3 regions of the Pseudomonas kitaguniensis genome follow, and region 1 is predicted to be linked to each of the others. Evidence: predicted binding sites of a transcription regulator. Region 1 holds the regulator's gene; each other region holds the start of a gene.
What was found. The regulator FliA, encoded in region 1, starts transcription of late flagellar genes. The targets are predictions, from matches to a motif close to CTAAAGTTTNNNNNNNNNNNGCCGNTAA.

Region 1 (4,169 bases):
TTGAAAGCCTGGCCGGTCGCGGCATCAAGTCAAAAAATTACCTGGTGCTTGCAACCACCAGCCAGAAACAGGTTCTTACCGCTGCGTACCATAGTTACAAACGCTGCGGCCTGGCGGGCTGCATCCTCACCAAACTCGACGAAACGGCGAGCCTGGGTGAAGTGTTGAGCCTGGCCATCAGTCATGAGTTACCGGTTGCTTACCTGACCGACGGGCCGCGGATCCCGGATGATTTACATCTGCCGCGCCGTCATCAGTTGGTCAGCCGCGCAGTCAGCGTGCAAATGCAAGAAGAGCCTAGCGAGGAAGCGATGGCCGACATGTTCGCCGACCTCTACCACAACCCCGCAAAACGGGTTGGTTAAGGCAGGATGAACACCGTGAAATGTATCTACATCGATGGTCTGCAAGCGATTCACGCGGCCAAGCCATGTAGCCTGCGTCTAAGCAAGACAAGGTAAAGAAATAAAATGGGCAGCATGCATCCCGTACAGGTGATCGCGGTGACCGGCGGCAAAGGTGGCGTCGGAAAAACTAACGTGTCAGTGAATTTGTCCCTGGCCCTGGCAGAGCTTGGCCGTCGCGTCATGCTGCTGGATGCTGACCTGGGGCTGGCGAACGTCGACGTTCTGCTGGGGCTGACACCCAAACACACGCTTGCCGACGTGATCGAAGGCCGATGTGAGCTGCGCGATGTGCTGCTGCAAGGCCCCGGCGGGATTCGCATCGTGCCGGCCGCCTCCGGCACACAGAGCATGGTGCACCTGAGCCCGGCGCAGCATGCCGGCCTGATCCAGGCGTTCAGTGACATTGGCGACAACCTCGACGTGCTGGTGATCGACACCGCTGCCGGCATCGGCGAGTCCGTGGTCAGCTTCGTGCGGGCCGCCCAGGAAGTATTGCTGGTGGTGTGCGACGAACCGACGTCGATCACCGACGCCTACGCGCTGATCAAGCTGCTGAACCGTGACTACGGCATGAACCGCTTCCGCGTGCTGGCCAACATGGCCCAAAGCCCGCAGGAAGGGCGCAACCTGTTCGCCAAGTTGACCAAAGTCACGGATCGCTTCCTGGATGTCGCCTTACAATACGTCGGCGCAGTTCCCTATGACGAGTGTGTGCGCAAGGCTGTGCAAAAGCAGCGTGCAGTCTATGAAGCATTCCCTCGTTCGAAGTGCGCTTTGGCGTTCAAGGCGATTGCCCAGAAGGTCGATACCTGGCCGCTGCCCGCCAACCCGCGCGGGCATTTGGAGTTTTTCGTCGAGCGATTGGTGCATCACACGAGCGCAGGTCCGGTGCTATGACATCCAGCGGCTACAACCTTTACAAAAAGTCGGCACGTGACAGCCAGGGCGAGTTGATCGAGCGCTATGCGCCCTTGGTCAAACGCATTGCTTACCACTTGCTGGCACGCCTGCCTGCCAGCGTGCAGGTTGAAGACCTCATCCAGGCCGGCATGATCGGCCTGCTCGAAGTGTCGACCAAATACGACGCGAGCAAAGGCGCGAGTTTCGAGACGTACGCGGGTATTCGTATTCGCGGCGCGATGCTCGATGAAGTGCGTAAAGGGGATTGGGCGCCGCGTTCGGTACACCGCAATACACGCATGGTCAGTGACGCAATTCGCTCAATTGAAGCAAAAACCGGTCGTGACGCTAAAGATCATGAAGTTGCGGCCGAACTCCAATTGAGTCTCGATGATTATTACGGGATTCTGAACGATACCTTGGGCAGCCGCCTGTTCAGTTTCGACGACCTGTTGCAGGACGGCGAACACGAAGGGCTGCACGAGGACGGCGCGAGTGCTCATCTCGAACCGTCGCGCGACCTGGAAGATGAACGTTTTCAGGGTGCGTTGGCTGAAGCAATTGCCAATTTGCCGGAGCGTGAGCGGCTGGTGTTGGCGCTGTACTACGACGAAGAGCTGAACCTCAAGGAAATCGGTGAGGTCCTGGGGGTCAGCGAATCGCGTGTCAGCCAACTGCATAGCCAGTGCGCGGCCCGCTTGCGGGGGCGATTGGGAGAGTGGCGCGCGCGCTGACAGGCAGTGTGGGGACACTGCAGCGCAACCAGGCGAAAGGTGTAACGCCTTTCGCGGATTCGTTCCGTGGTGCCCCGGCAGTCCTTTTTGTGTAACGCCTGTTGATTGAAATGGCGCGTCCAGGTGCTGGGCGCGTTTAAGACTGCTTGGAGGTCGAATTGGACAAGAACATGAAAATCCTCATCGTTGATGACTTCTCAACGATGCGGCGGATCATAAAAAACCTGTTGCGTGACCTTGGGTTCACAAACACGGTCGAGGCGGATGACGGCATTACGGCGATTCCGATCCTCAACAGCGGGAGCATCGACTTTCTGGTAACCGACTGGAACATGCCAGGCATGACCGGTATCGACCTGCTGCGCCATGTGCGCGCGGACGAAAAACTGCGCAGCTTGCCTGTGTTGATGGTCACCGCCGAAGCCAAGCGTGAGCAGATCATTGAAGCCGCTCAAGCTGGGGTCAACGGTTACGTGGTTAAGCCATTCACTGCACTGGCCTTGAAAGAGAAGATTGAAAAAATCTTCGAACGAATCGGTCAGTGATGCTGCCACGGGGGAGCTATGGAGCATAAAGAAACGTCACTGGGCGACTTTGAGTCGACCCTGAAAAAGCATGCTCACCAGTTGGTCGACAGCCTTGAAAAAGGCCACTTCGGCGACGCGGTGCAGTTGATCCATGAGCTTAACCAGACCCGTGATCGCGGCCTGTACCAGGAAGTGGGCAAGCTCACGCGCGAGCTGCACAGTGCAATCGTCAATTTTCAAATTGACCCGCACATGCCCCAGGCTGAAGAAATATCACAAATTACCGATGCCACAGAACGCCTGTCCTACGTGGTCAGACTGACTGAGGCGGCGGCCAACCGCACCATGGACCTGGTTGAAAACGCCACGCCCCTGGTCAATGGCATGGCCACCGAAGCGCAAGCCCTCAGCGTTGACTGGGGCCGTTTCATGCGTCGGGAACTGGGTGCTGAAGAGTTTCGTGAATTGGCCCGCAGGGTCGACGGGTTTCTGACGCGCAGCGAACAGGAAAGCCGTACGGTTTCCAGCAACCTCAATGACATTCTGCTGGCCCAGGATTACCAGGACCTCACCGGTCAGGTGATCAAGCGTGTGACCCAATTGGTCACCGAGGTGGAAAGCAACTTGCTCAAATTGGTGCTTATGGCAGGCCAGGTTGATCGTTTCGCCGGCATCGAACATGACCGCGAATCGATCCTCTCGGAAAAAGATCCACAAAAACATCTCGCCAAGGGTGAAGGTCCGCAGATTCATGCCGATAAACGTGAAGACGTTATGTCAGGTCAAGATGATGTTGATGACCTGTTATCCAGTTTAGGCTTCTAAGGAGCACCCACATGAGCTTCGGCGCCGATGAAGAGATCCTTCAGGATTTCCTTGTAGAGGCCGGCGAAATTTTAGAGCAACTGTCCGAACAACTGGTCGAGCTGGAAAGCCGACCGGATGATGCGAACCTGCTCAATGCAATTTTTCGCGGTTTTCATACTGTAAAAGGGGGCGCCGGCTTCCTCCAGCTCCATGAGCTGGTGGAGTGCTGTCACATCGCCGAGAACGTTTTCGACATCCTGCGCAAGGGTGAGCGGCACGTCGACTCGGAACTGATGGACGTGATTCTCGAAGCATTGGATGCGGTCAACGGCATGTTCAGTGAAGTGCGCGAACGTGCGCCGATCACTGCGGCTACCCCGGAACTGCTGGCCGCCCTGGCGCGCCTGGCAGAGCCTGCCGACACCACGGCTGCGCCGGTGGTGCAAGCGCCAGAGCCTGTGGCTGAGCCTGAAGCAGACGTGACGGACAGCGAGTTCGAGCAACTGCTCAACTCCCTCAGCGCGGTCAAGGCTGAAGCTGAAGCGCCACAAGCGGCTACTGCGCCTGCCACTGCGTCTGCAGCGCCGACCAGCGAAGACATTACCGACGCTGAGTTCGAATCGCTGCTCGACCAGTTGCACGGCAAAGGCCAGTTCGCGGCCGACGCGGTGGCGCCACCTGCCGCCCAGTCGCAAGCGCCTGCTGCTGCTCCTGCCGCTGCCAGCAACGAGATTACCGACGACGAATTCGAAGCGTTGCTCGACCAACTGCATGGCAAAGGCACGTTTGCGGCC
Region 2 (4,169 bases), on a different contig from region 1:
CTGCGGTTGGTAAAGCAGTGCAGGGCTTTTTCGATGCATTGGGCGGTTTTGCCGAAGGCTTGCACAGTGGTTTCCGAGAACGGCCCACCGCCCTGGTCGGCCACCATCAGCATCACCACGCGGCCGTTACAGCTCAACGAGCGCAGCAGCAGGTGTTCGCCGGTAAACAGGCGGCGCAGGGTTGGCGGCAACAGTGCCGCGAACTGTGCGTGGTTGTCGGGGTTCAAGCGCACTTGCGCGGGCTTTTCGAGTAAACGCTGCAACAGCGTGCTGTTGACCACGTCCAGGCTCAAGTTGGCGGCAGCCTTGGGCAAGCCATCCGCTTGATGCACACGCAAGGTGCTCAAGGCGCGGTCCGCCATGAACAGCAACACCCGCTGCATGCCACTGGCGACCAAGGCTTCTTTGGCGCACGTCGTCAGGTGCATCGCGTTGGCAAAGCGGCTCGGCTCCACCAGCAACTCGGTGCAGCGTTTGCGCCACACGGCGAGAGCTTCGGCAGTCGGCGGGGCTGCCGGCAACAGGCCGCGATGCACCTTCTGCACATGCCACGGCCAGATCAGCGACAACGCCGGGTGCCAAAGGTCAGGCATCAGCGTGGTGCGCGCGCTGGTCACCGCTTGCTGGTGAACCTGTTGCTGCACTTCACTCAACGGCTGTTGCAGGTACAGCGCGGTGAGGTATTGCCAGCGCTCGGTGTGCGGGCAGGTCCAGGATTCTTGCGCCGACATCGCCAGGCCGTTGGCCAGCAGCACGGTATTCGCCGGCTGGTTCAGCCAGCGGCGCAGGTTGGGTTCGGCGTCGAGCAACTGTTGGTGGCGTAGCGCGTCATCTTCACGGGCAATGTGCAGCGCCTTGACCAGCAAGCGCTGCTCGCTCAGCAGCAGGTTGTAGCCTTGGGAGACCCAAATTGGCAGGTGCCAGCTTTCGGTCAGGCCGATGCACAGGTCCAGCAGGCGCACGCCGAACAACTCCAGCTCGACCTTGCGCGCTGACTCGCTTTTATGGATGACCCGCAGTTCCCATTCTTCCAGGAGCTTGGGGTAGGCGACAGCCATCGGCCACAGCGGTGACAAAAACAGCAGGCTGCCCCAATGAATGTCTTGCCACAAACGCGCCAGGCGGCTGGCGAACAAACCGCTGGCTTGCTGGGAGGCGTGCTGGCTTATTAGCAGCAGCTGGCGCAAGGCCACGGGGATGTCTTTTTCCGGCACCGACGGCAGGCGCGCCAATAATTCCTCGGCGCGTTTGAGGCCAAGCCGGTTAAGCGCCACTTCGAGGTTTTCCGCAGGGTCTGCCAAGCTGCCGTGGGTGTGGCTGTTGGCCTCGCGCATCACGCTGAGCACCAGCGCCGGGCTGTTCTGCATCAGCTCGGCGATGTCGCGTAACGAGCTGCGGCTGTCGCGAATGGCTTTGCACACGCGCTCGTGGCTGGCTTGGGGAACGGGCAACAGCACGTCGTCCAGGCGCTTGATCCAAGCGGCGAGTGTGGTGGGTTTTGCAGTTGGGACTGTCGTTTCAATAGCCATGATTGGGGCGCGATCATCACTTGCGGTCAACACGCCCGTTATGGGCCGAACTGGCTTTTCGCCTTAACGGGCTATAGTCTGGCGCAGTTTTGCCGATAAGTAGAACAAGAGTTTTCAGTTCTTCCAAATATGTCCATGAACCCGACGGCGCAAGTACTCATCCCCTATGGCTAAAATTATCGGCATCATCGTCGTCATCGCAAGTGTGCTTGGTGGCTATGTTCTGTCCCACGGTAAAATTGCAGCGCTGATCCAGCCTTTCGAGGTGCTGATTATCGGCGGTGCCGCGTTTGGCGCATTCTTGCAGGCCAACCCCGGCTACATGACCATGCACGTGATCAAGAAGTCGCTGAGCATGTTCGGCTCGCGCTTCTCCCACACCTTCTATCTGGAGGTGTTGAGCCTGGTCTACGAGATCCTCAACAAAAGCCGCCGCGAAGGCATGATGGCCATTGAAGGCGACATCGAAGACGCCGCTGCCAGCCCGATTTTCACCAAGTACCCGGCAGTGCTCAAAGATGAGCGCATGACCGCCTACATCTGTGACTACCTGCGCATCATGTCGTCCGGCAACATGGCCCCGCACGAGCTGGAAGGCCTGTTCGACATGGAGTTGTTCAGCTTGAAGGAAGAGTTGGAGCATCCCTCGCATGCGGTGACCGGTGTTGCCGACGGCATGCCGGGTTTCGGTATTGTTGCGGCGGTACTCGGTATCGTGGTCACCATGGCCTCTTTGGGGGAGGGCGATCAGGCCGCAATCGGTATGCACGTGGGCGCGGCCCTGGTGGGTACGTTCTTCGGTATTCTCGCGGCCTATGGCTTCTTCGGCCCATTGGCCACGTCCCTGGCGCACGACGCCAAGGAAGAAATCAACCTGTATGAGTCGATCAAAGCCAGCCTGGTCGCCTCTGCGTCCGGCGTGCCGCCGTCGCTGGCGGTAGAATTTGGTCGCAAGGTTTTGTACCCCAAGCATCGCCCAAGCTTTGCCGAACTGGAACAAGCGGTTCGCGGTCGCTAAACCATGGAAAACAACCAGCCGATAATCATCAAGCGCGTCAAGCGCTTCGCTGCGGGGCACCATGGCGGTGCCTGGAAAATCGCCTTCGCCGACTTTGCCACGGCAATGATGGCGTTCTTCCTGGTGCTGTGGCTGATGTCTACCGCCACGCCTGAACAAAAGATCGCCATCGCCGGTTACTTCAAAGACCCGATTGGCTTCTCGGAAAGCGGCACGCCCTTTGTGATCGACTTGGGCGGCTCGCCGCAGTTGGCGCCTGAGCGCACCATCAACCCGGAGGTCAAGACCGACTCACCGCAGGAGAAAATCCCGGTCGAGCGCGACACCGTCGAGGCGATGGCCGAGCAAGTCGAGCAGGAACGCCTGGAGTTGCTGCTGAAGGAATTGCAGACCAAGGTTGAAGAAAATCCGCAGTTGCTGAAGTTCAAGGACCAGATTTCCTTCGAAATCACCCCGGAAGGCTTGCGCATTCAGATCACCGACGCCGCTAACCGGCCGATGTTCGACTCCGGCAGCGCGCGCCTGAAGCCGTACTTTGAAGACATCCTGCTGGCCATGGCCGACACCATCAAAGCGGTGCCCAACAAAATCAGCATCAGCGGCCACACCGACGCCAAGCCGTATGCCGGCCAGGGCGACTTCGGTAACTGGGAGCTCTCGGCCAACCGCGCCAACGCCGCCCGGCGTGCGCTGGTAGCGGGTAGCTATCCGGACCCGCAAGTAGCGCGCGTGGTCGGTTTTGCTTCTTCGCAGCTGTTTGATCCCAAAGAGCCGTTCAACCCGATCAACCGTCGCATCGATATTGTGGTGCTGACCAAAAAGGCCCAACGTGCGATCGAAGGCGATCAAAGCTCGGCCCCGCCTGCGCCCCAGGGCAGTGGTGCGCCAGGCGAAGTGCCAGTCGACCCGAACGCCATCCCGCCTGGCCAAGAGCCGCTGCCAGCCCACGAGCTGCGGCAGAAGCTGAACCTGTTTGATGATGGCGGCGTGAAAGACCCCACGGCGCCCGCGCCGAAACCGTAAGCCACCCATAAAAAGGCCGCGATCATCGCGGCCTTTTTATGGGTGGTTGTTATTAGTATCCGCGACGAACTCGATTTTTGAGCTGGCTGTGAAAAAGATCGGCGTTCTGCTTATAGACGCTGCGCGTGGATTCGTTGACCGAGTCCAACATCACTGAGCGCTTGGTCGTTGCCTCTTCGCGGTAGGCCTCGATAAAAAAATTAACGTCGTTCTCACTGGTTAGCTTAGGCCATTTATCCAAGTACAGAGGCAGTTCACTGGCGCCCGTCTTGAAAGAGCAAATTCGTCGATTACTGATCGTAGCCTCACCAATTTCAAACGGCACCCACCAGGATCGCGCGGTGTGTTCGGACACTACCGCCAGAAGATGAGTGCACTCGGTAATGCGTCGAGTGATGACGCTGGTAATATCGTCGGTGGTATGTGATTCAGCATCCAGTACATCAAGATAAGTCTTGATATTGGCCCGTGTTAACTGTGCATTAATGGCCATTGCTTGCGCACGGTCGGTGTGACGGTAGCTGATGAATACTGGCATCAGAAATGTCCTTTGATGGCGAGTTCGCGGTAGTAGGCGCCCAGGGCTGTGAGGCGGCAGC
Region 3 (4,169 bases), on a different contig from region 1:
GATTTCGTCGGTGGCCTGGCGGGTGCGCGAGGCCAGGTTACGCACCTCGTCGGCGACCACCGCAAAGCCGCGGCCTTGCTCGCCGGCGCGCGCGGCTTCGATGGCCGCGTTGAGCGCCAACAGGTTGGTCTGTTCGGCAATGGAGGTGATCACGCCAACAATCCCGCCAATTTCCTGCGAGCGCTGGCCGAGGGTGTTGATCACTGTGGCGGTGCTGTTCAATGCGGCAGCGATATGTTCCAGAGACGATGACGCCTCTTGCATCGAGGTACGGCCAATACGGGTTTGCTGTGCGTTTTCCTGCGCCAGCCGTTCGGTGTTGCCCATGTTATCGGCGATGTTCAGCGAGGTGGCGCTGAACTCTTCTACCGCGCCCGCCATGCTGGTGATTTCACCGGACTGCTGCTCCATGCCGTCATACGCGCCGCCGGACAAACCGGACAACGCCCGGGCACGGCTGTTGACCTCTTCGGCCGCCGTGCGGATATGCGACACCATGGTCGACAGCGCTTCGCCCATCTGGTTGAAGCTGCGCGCCAGTTGGCCGATTTCGTCATGGCTGGACACATTCAGGCGTGCGCTCAAGTCACCGGCGCCGAGGGCTTCGGCTTGGCGCACGAGGTCACTCAAGGGCTGCAATTTACTGCGCAGCAACCAGACCGCCGCGCCCACCGCGATCAACATCGCCAGCACGCTACCGATCACCAGGCGAATACCGACGGCCCAGGTAACCTCGCGGATTTCGGATTTCGGCATGCTCGCTACCACCGCCCACGGGCCGCCTTCGAACGGCACCGAGACGCTGTAGAAGTCTTCGTTTTTGTCGCTCCAGAAGCGGCCTTCGCCGGGCTTGCTGGCCAAATCGAGCATCAACGGAATCGCTTGGTCGAGTGCCTGCACGCCTGCGGGCGGCACCAGCCAGCGCTTCTGCTCGTCCAACAGGGCCAGGGAACCGGTCTGGCCGATACGGAAGCGCTTGAGGTTGTCGAATTGCACGTTCTGCGCGTTGGTGTAGTCGAAGCCGACAAACAGCACCGCGATCACTTTGCCGGCCGCATCACGTACCGGCGTGTACTGGGTCATGTAGGAGCGGTCGAACAATACCGCGCGGCCCACGTAACTCTGCCCGCCGAGCAGGCGCTGATAAGCCGGGTGCTGGTGGTCGAGGACGGTGCCGATGGCGCGGCTGCCATCCTGTTTGGTCAACGAGGTGCTCACGCGAATAAAGTCTTCGCCGCTGCGCACAAACACCGTGGCCACGCCGCCGGAGGTCTCCTTGAATTCATCGACCTCAGCGAAATCGTTGTTCAGCAGGTTGCTGCCCAGGAACAGGCTCGGGGTCTGTGTGCCGGCCACTGCCACCGGCTGGTCCACGCGCACACTCAAACCTGCGCCGAAGCGCTTTTCAAACAGCCCGCTCAAACGCTGAGTACTCTCGCGCAAGGTGCTGTGGAAGGTATTGAGCTGGTCGGCGAGCAAGCGCGCCTCGCTGGCCAAGTGTTCCTGGCGAATGTCGAGGTTGGCGGAGTCAAGGGAACGCAGCGCGAAAACCGTACTGCCGCTGATAACGACAGCCAGAATAACGGCCAGTGCGAGACCTAATTGTGAGGCGATCCTAGCGCGGGGTTGAGACATGACAGCTCCTGGCCGAGGCCAGGATCATCCTGATCTCATAGCATTACGGCAAATTATCTAGTGAAAAACGTTGGCGCATGGTTGCTCCAACACACCTGCTTCGGCGGGTGCGGGGAATACTTGAGCGATTCAGGGGGGCATAACGCATGCGATTACACCAGAAATTAGAAAAAGTTCAATCCAGACGATCAACGCTGGGCAATTCCATGGCGTTAACCTCACCCTGAAGAAACTCCGCCAACCGCCGTAAACGCTCACCGCCAGGGCGGGTTTTTGGCCACACCAGGTAGTAATTCTCGCCACTTGCCACGGCGGTCGGCCACGGCAGGCTTAATCTGCCTTGGGCCACGTCTTCGGCCACCATCAACAGGTCGCCCATGGACACGCCGTAACCGCGCGCGGCGGCAATCATGCCCAGTTCGAGGGTGTCGAACACCTGCCCGCCCTTGAGCGACACATGAGACGAAAGCCCCATGCGCTGCAGCCAATTGCGCCAATCGCGGCGGTCGGGCGTCGGGTGTAACAATTCGGCAGTCGCCAGCCGCGCGGCATCCCACGGCCCGTCACTGAGCAGGTTCGGCGCCCCGACCGGTATCAACAGTTCCGGGAACAGGTAGCAGGCTTCCCAGTCCGCCGGGAAATGCCCGTAGCTGAGCAGCACGGCGCAATCGAACGGTTCTTGATTAAAGTCCACTTCATCCACGCTCATCCACGCGCTGGTGAGTTGCACTTCATTGCCTGGTTGCAAGGCACGGAAGCGACTGAGCCGCGCCAGCAACCAGCGCATGGTCAGGGTCGACGGCGCCTTCATGCGCAGGATGTGGTCCTCGGTGTTCAGGGTATCGCAGGCCCGCTCCAGCGCCGCGAAGCCTTCGCGCACGCCGGGCAACAGCAAGCGCGCCGCTTCGGTGAGTTGCAAGTTGCGGCCGCTGCGCTGAAACAGGCGGCAGGCGAAGTGTTCTTCGAGCGTGCGGATATGTCGGCTGACCGCACTTTGCGTGATCGACAGTTCCGCCGCCGCCCGAGTGAACGAGTTGTGCCGTGACGCGGCCTCGAAGGCGCGCAAGGCATACAGCGGAGGGAGACGGCGGGGCATAAAAGCCTCCTGACAGAGCAATAACCAACCCTACCAGAATCTGCAGGCATGAGTTTTAGTCATGCGAACGATCGCTTTTATCCTTTTGTGTAATGCGTCAGGAGCGCCGAGAATCAAGCCTTCCTAAACCTTCTGACTTTTTGAGCGTGATGAACATGCAGCATCCGGTGCGTACCGAACTCTGGGCCATTCTGCGGCTGTCGGGGCCGTTGATTGCCTCACAGTTGGCGCACATGCTGATGGTGCTGACCGACACGCTGATGATGGCCCGCCTGAGCCCCGAAGCCTTGGCGGGCGGCGGCTTGGGCGCGGCGAGTTATTCGTTCGTGGCGATTTTTTGCATCGGCGTGATCGCGGCCGTTGGCACGCTGGTGGCGATTCGTCATGGCGCTGGCGACATTCAAGCCGCGACGCGCCTGACCCAAGCCGGGCTGTGGCTGGCCTGGCTGATGGCGATTGGCGCCGCGCTATTGCTGTGGAACCTCAAACCCGTGCTGCTGATGTTTGGCCAGACCGAAACCAACGTGCACGCGGCGGGGCAATTTCTGACGATTTTGCCATTCGCCCTGCCCGGCTACCTGACCTTCATGGCGTTGCGCGGGTTTACCAGCGCTATCGGCAAGGCCACACCGGTGATGGTGATCAGCCTGTGCGGCACGGTGCTCAACTACTTGCTCAACCATGCGCTGATCGAAGGCATGTTCGGCCTGCCCAAACTGGGTTTGATGGGCATTGGCCTGGTCACGGCGATTGTCGCCAACTGCATGGCCCTGGCGCTGATGTGGTACATCCGCATTGACCGCGCTTACGCGGCCTACCCGCTCGGCAAAGGCCTGTTGCGCCTCAATACGCACTATTTGCGCGAGCTGTGGCGGCTGGGCCTGCCGATTGGTGGCACCTACGCGGTGGAAGTCGGGTTGTTCGCCTTCGCGGCGCTGTGCATGGGCACCATGGGCAGTACGCAATTGGCCGCGCACCAGATCGCCCTGCAAATTGTCTCGGTGGCGTTCATGGTGCCGGCGGGCATGTCCTACGCAATAACCATGCGCATCGGCCAGCATTACGGCGCCGGGCAATTGCTTCAGGCACGCATGGCCGGACGCGTCGGCATAGGCTTTGGCGCGGTGGTGATGCTGGGGTTTGCGGCGGTGTTTTGGCTGTGTTCCGACGCGCTGATCGGGCTGTTCCTCGACCACAACGACCCGGCCTTTCACGATGTCATCGTGCTTGCCGTGAGCTTGCTGGCCGTTGCGGCCTGGTTTGAACTGTTCGACGGCGTGCAGACCATCGCCATGGGCTGCATTCGCGGGCTGAAAGACGCCAAAACCACCTTCCTGGTGGGCTTGGGCTGTTACTGGCTCATCGGCGCACCCGCCGCGTGGTTGATGGCCTTTACCTTGGGTTGGGGGCCAACCGGCGTGTGGTGGGGCCTGGCGCT

Region 2: motA (flagellar motor stator protein MotA) is a predicted target of FliA. The motif match lies at 1,601-1,628, and genes of this name have one in related genera.
Region 3: ACOZK9_RS11955 (methyl-accepting chemotaxis protein) is a predicted target of FliA. The motif match lies at 1,733-1,760, and genes of this name have one in related genera.

Annotation. Positions count from the first base shown of each region.
Region 1 covers NZ_JBLZPT010000027.1:57,756-61,924, forward strand. Annotated here, with positions in the region: gene flhF (flagellar biosynthesis GTPase FlhF) at 1-365, shown strand, start outside; gene fleN (flagellar synthesis regulator FleN) at 471-1,304, shown strand; gene fliA (RNA polymerase sigma factor FliA) at 1,301-2,041, shown strand; gene ACOZK9_RS23900 (chemotaxis response regulator CheY) at 2,212-2,586, shown strand; gene ACOZK9_RS23905 (protein phosphatase CheZ) at 2,605-3,393, shown strand; gene ACOZK9_RS23910 (chemotaxis protein CheA) at 3,405-4,169, shown strand, end outside.
Region 2 covers NZ_JBLZPT010000016.1:117,926-122,094, reverse strand. Annotated here, with positions in the region: gene ACOZK9_RS19400 (HDOD domain-containing protein) at 1-1,529, opposite strand, end outside; gene motA (flagellar motor stator protein MotA) at 1,696-2,547, shown strand; gene motB (flagellar motor protein MotB) at 2,551-3,570, shown strand; gene ACOZK9_RS19385 (toll/interleukin-1 receptor domain-containing protein) at 3,623-4,108, opposite strand; gene ACOZK9_RS19380 (caspase family protein) at 4,108-4,169, opposite strand, start outside.
Region 3 covers NZ_JBLZPT010000007.1:105,155-109,323, reverse strand. Annotated here, with positions in the region: gene ACOZK9_RS11955 (methyl-accepting chemotaxis protein) at 1-1,635, opposite strand, end outside; gene ACOZK9_RS11950 (LysR substrate-binding domain-containing protein) at 1,811-2,731, opposite strand; gene ACOZK9_RS11945 (NorM family multidrug efflux MATE transporter) at 2,881-4,169, shown strand, end outside.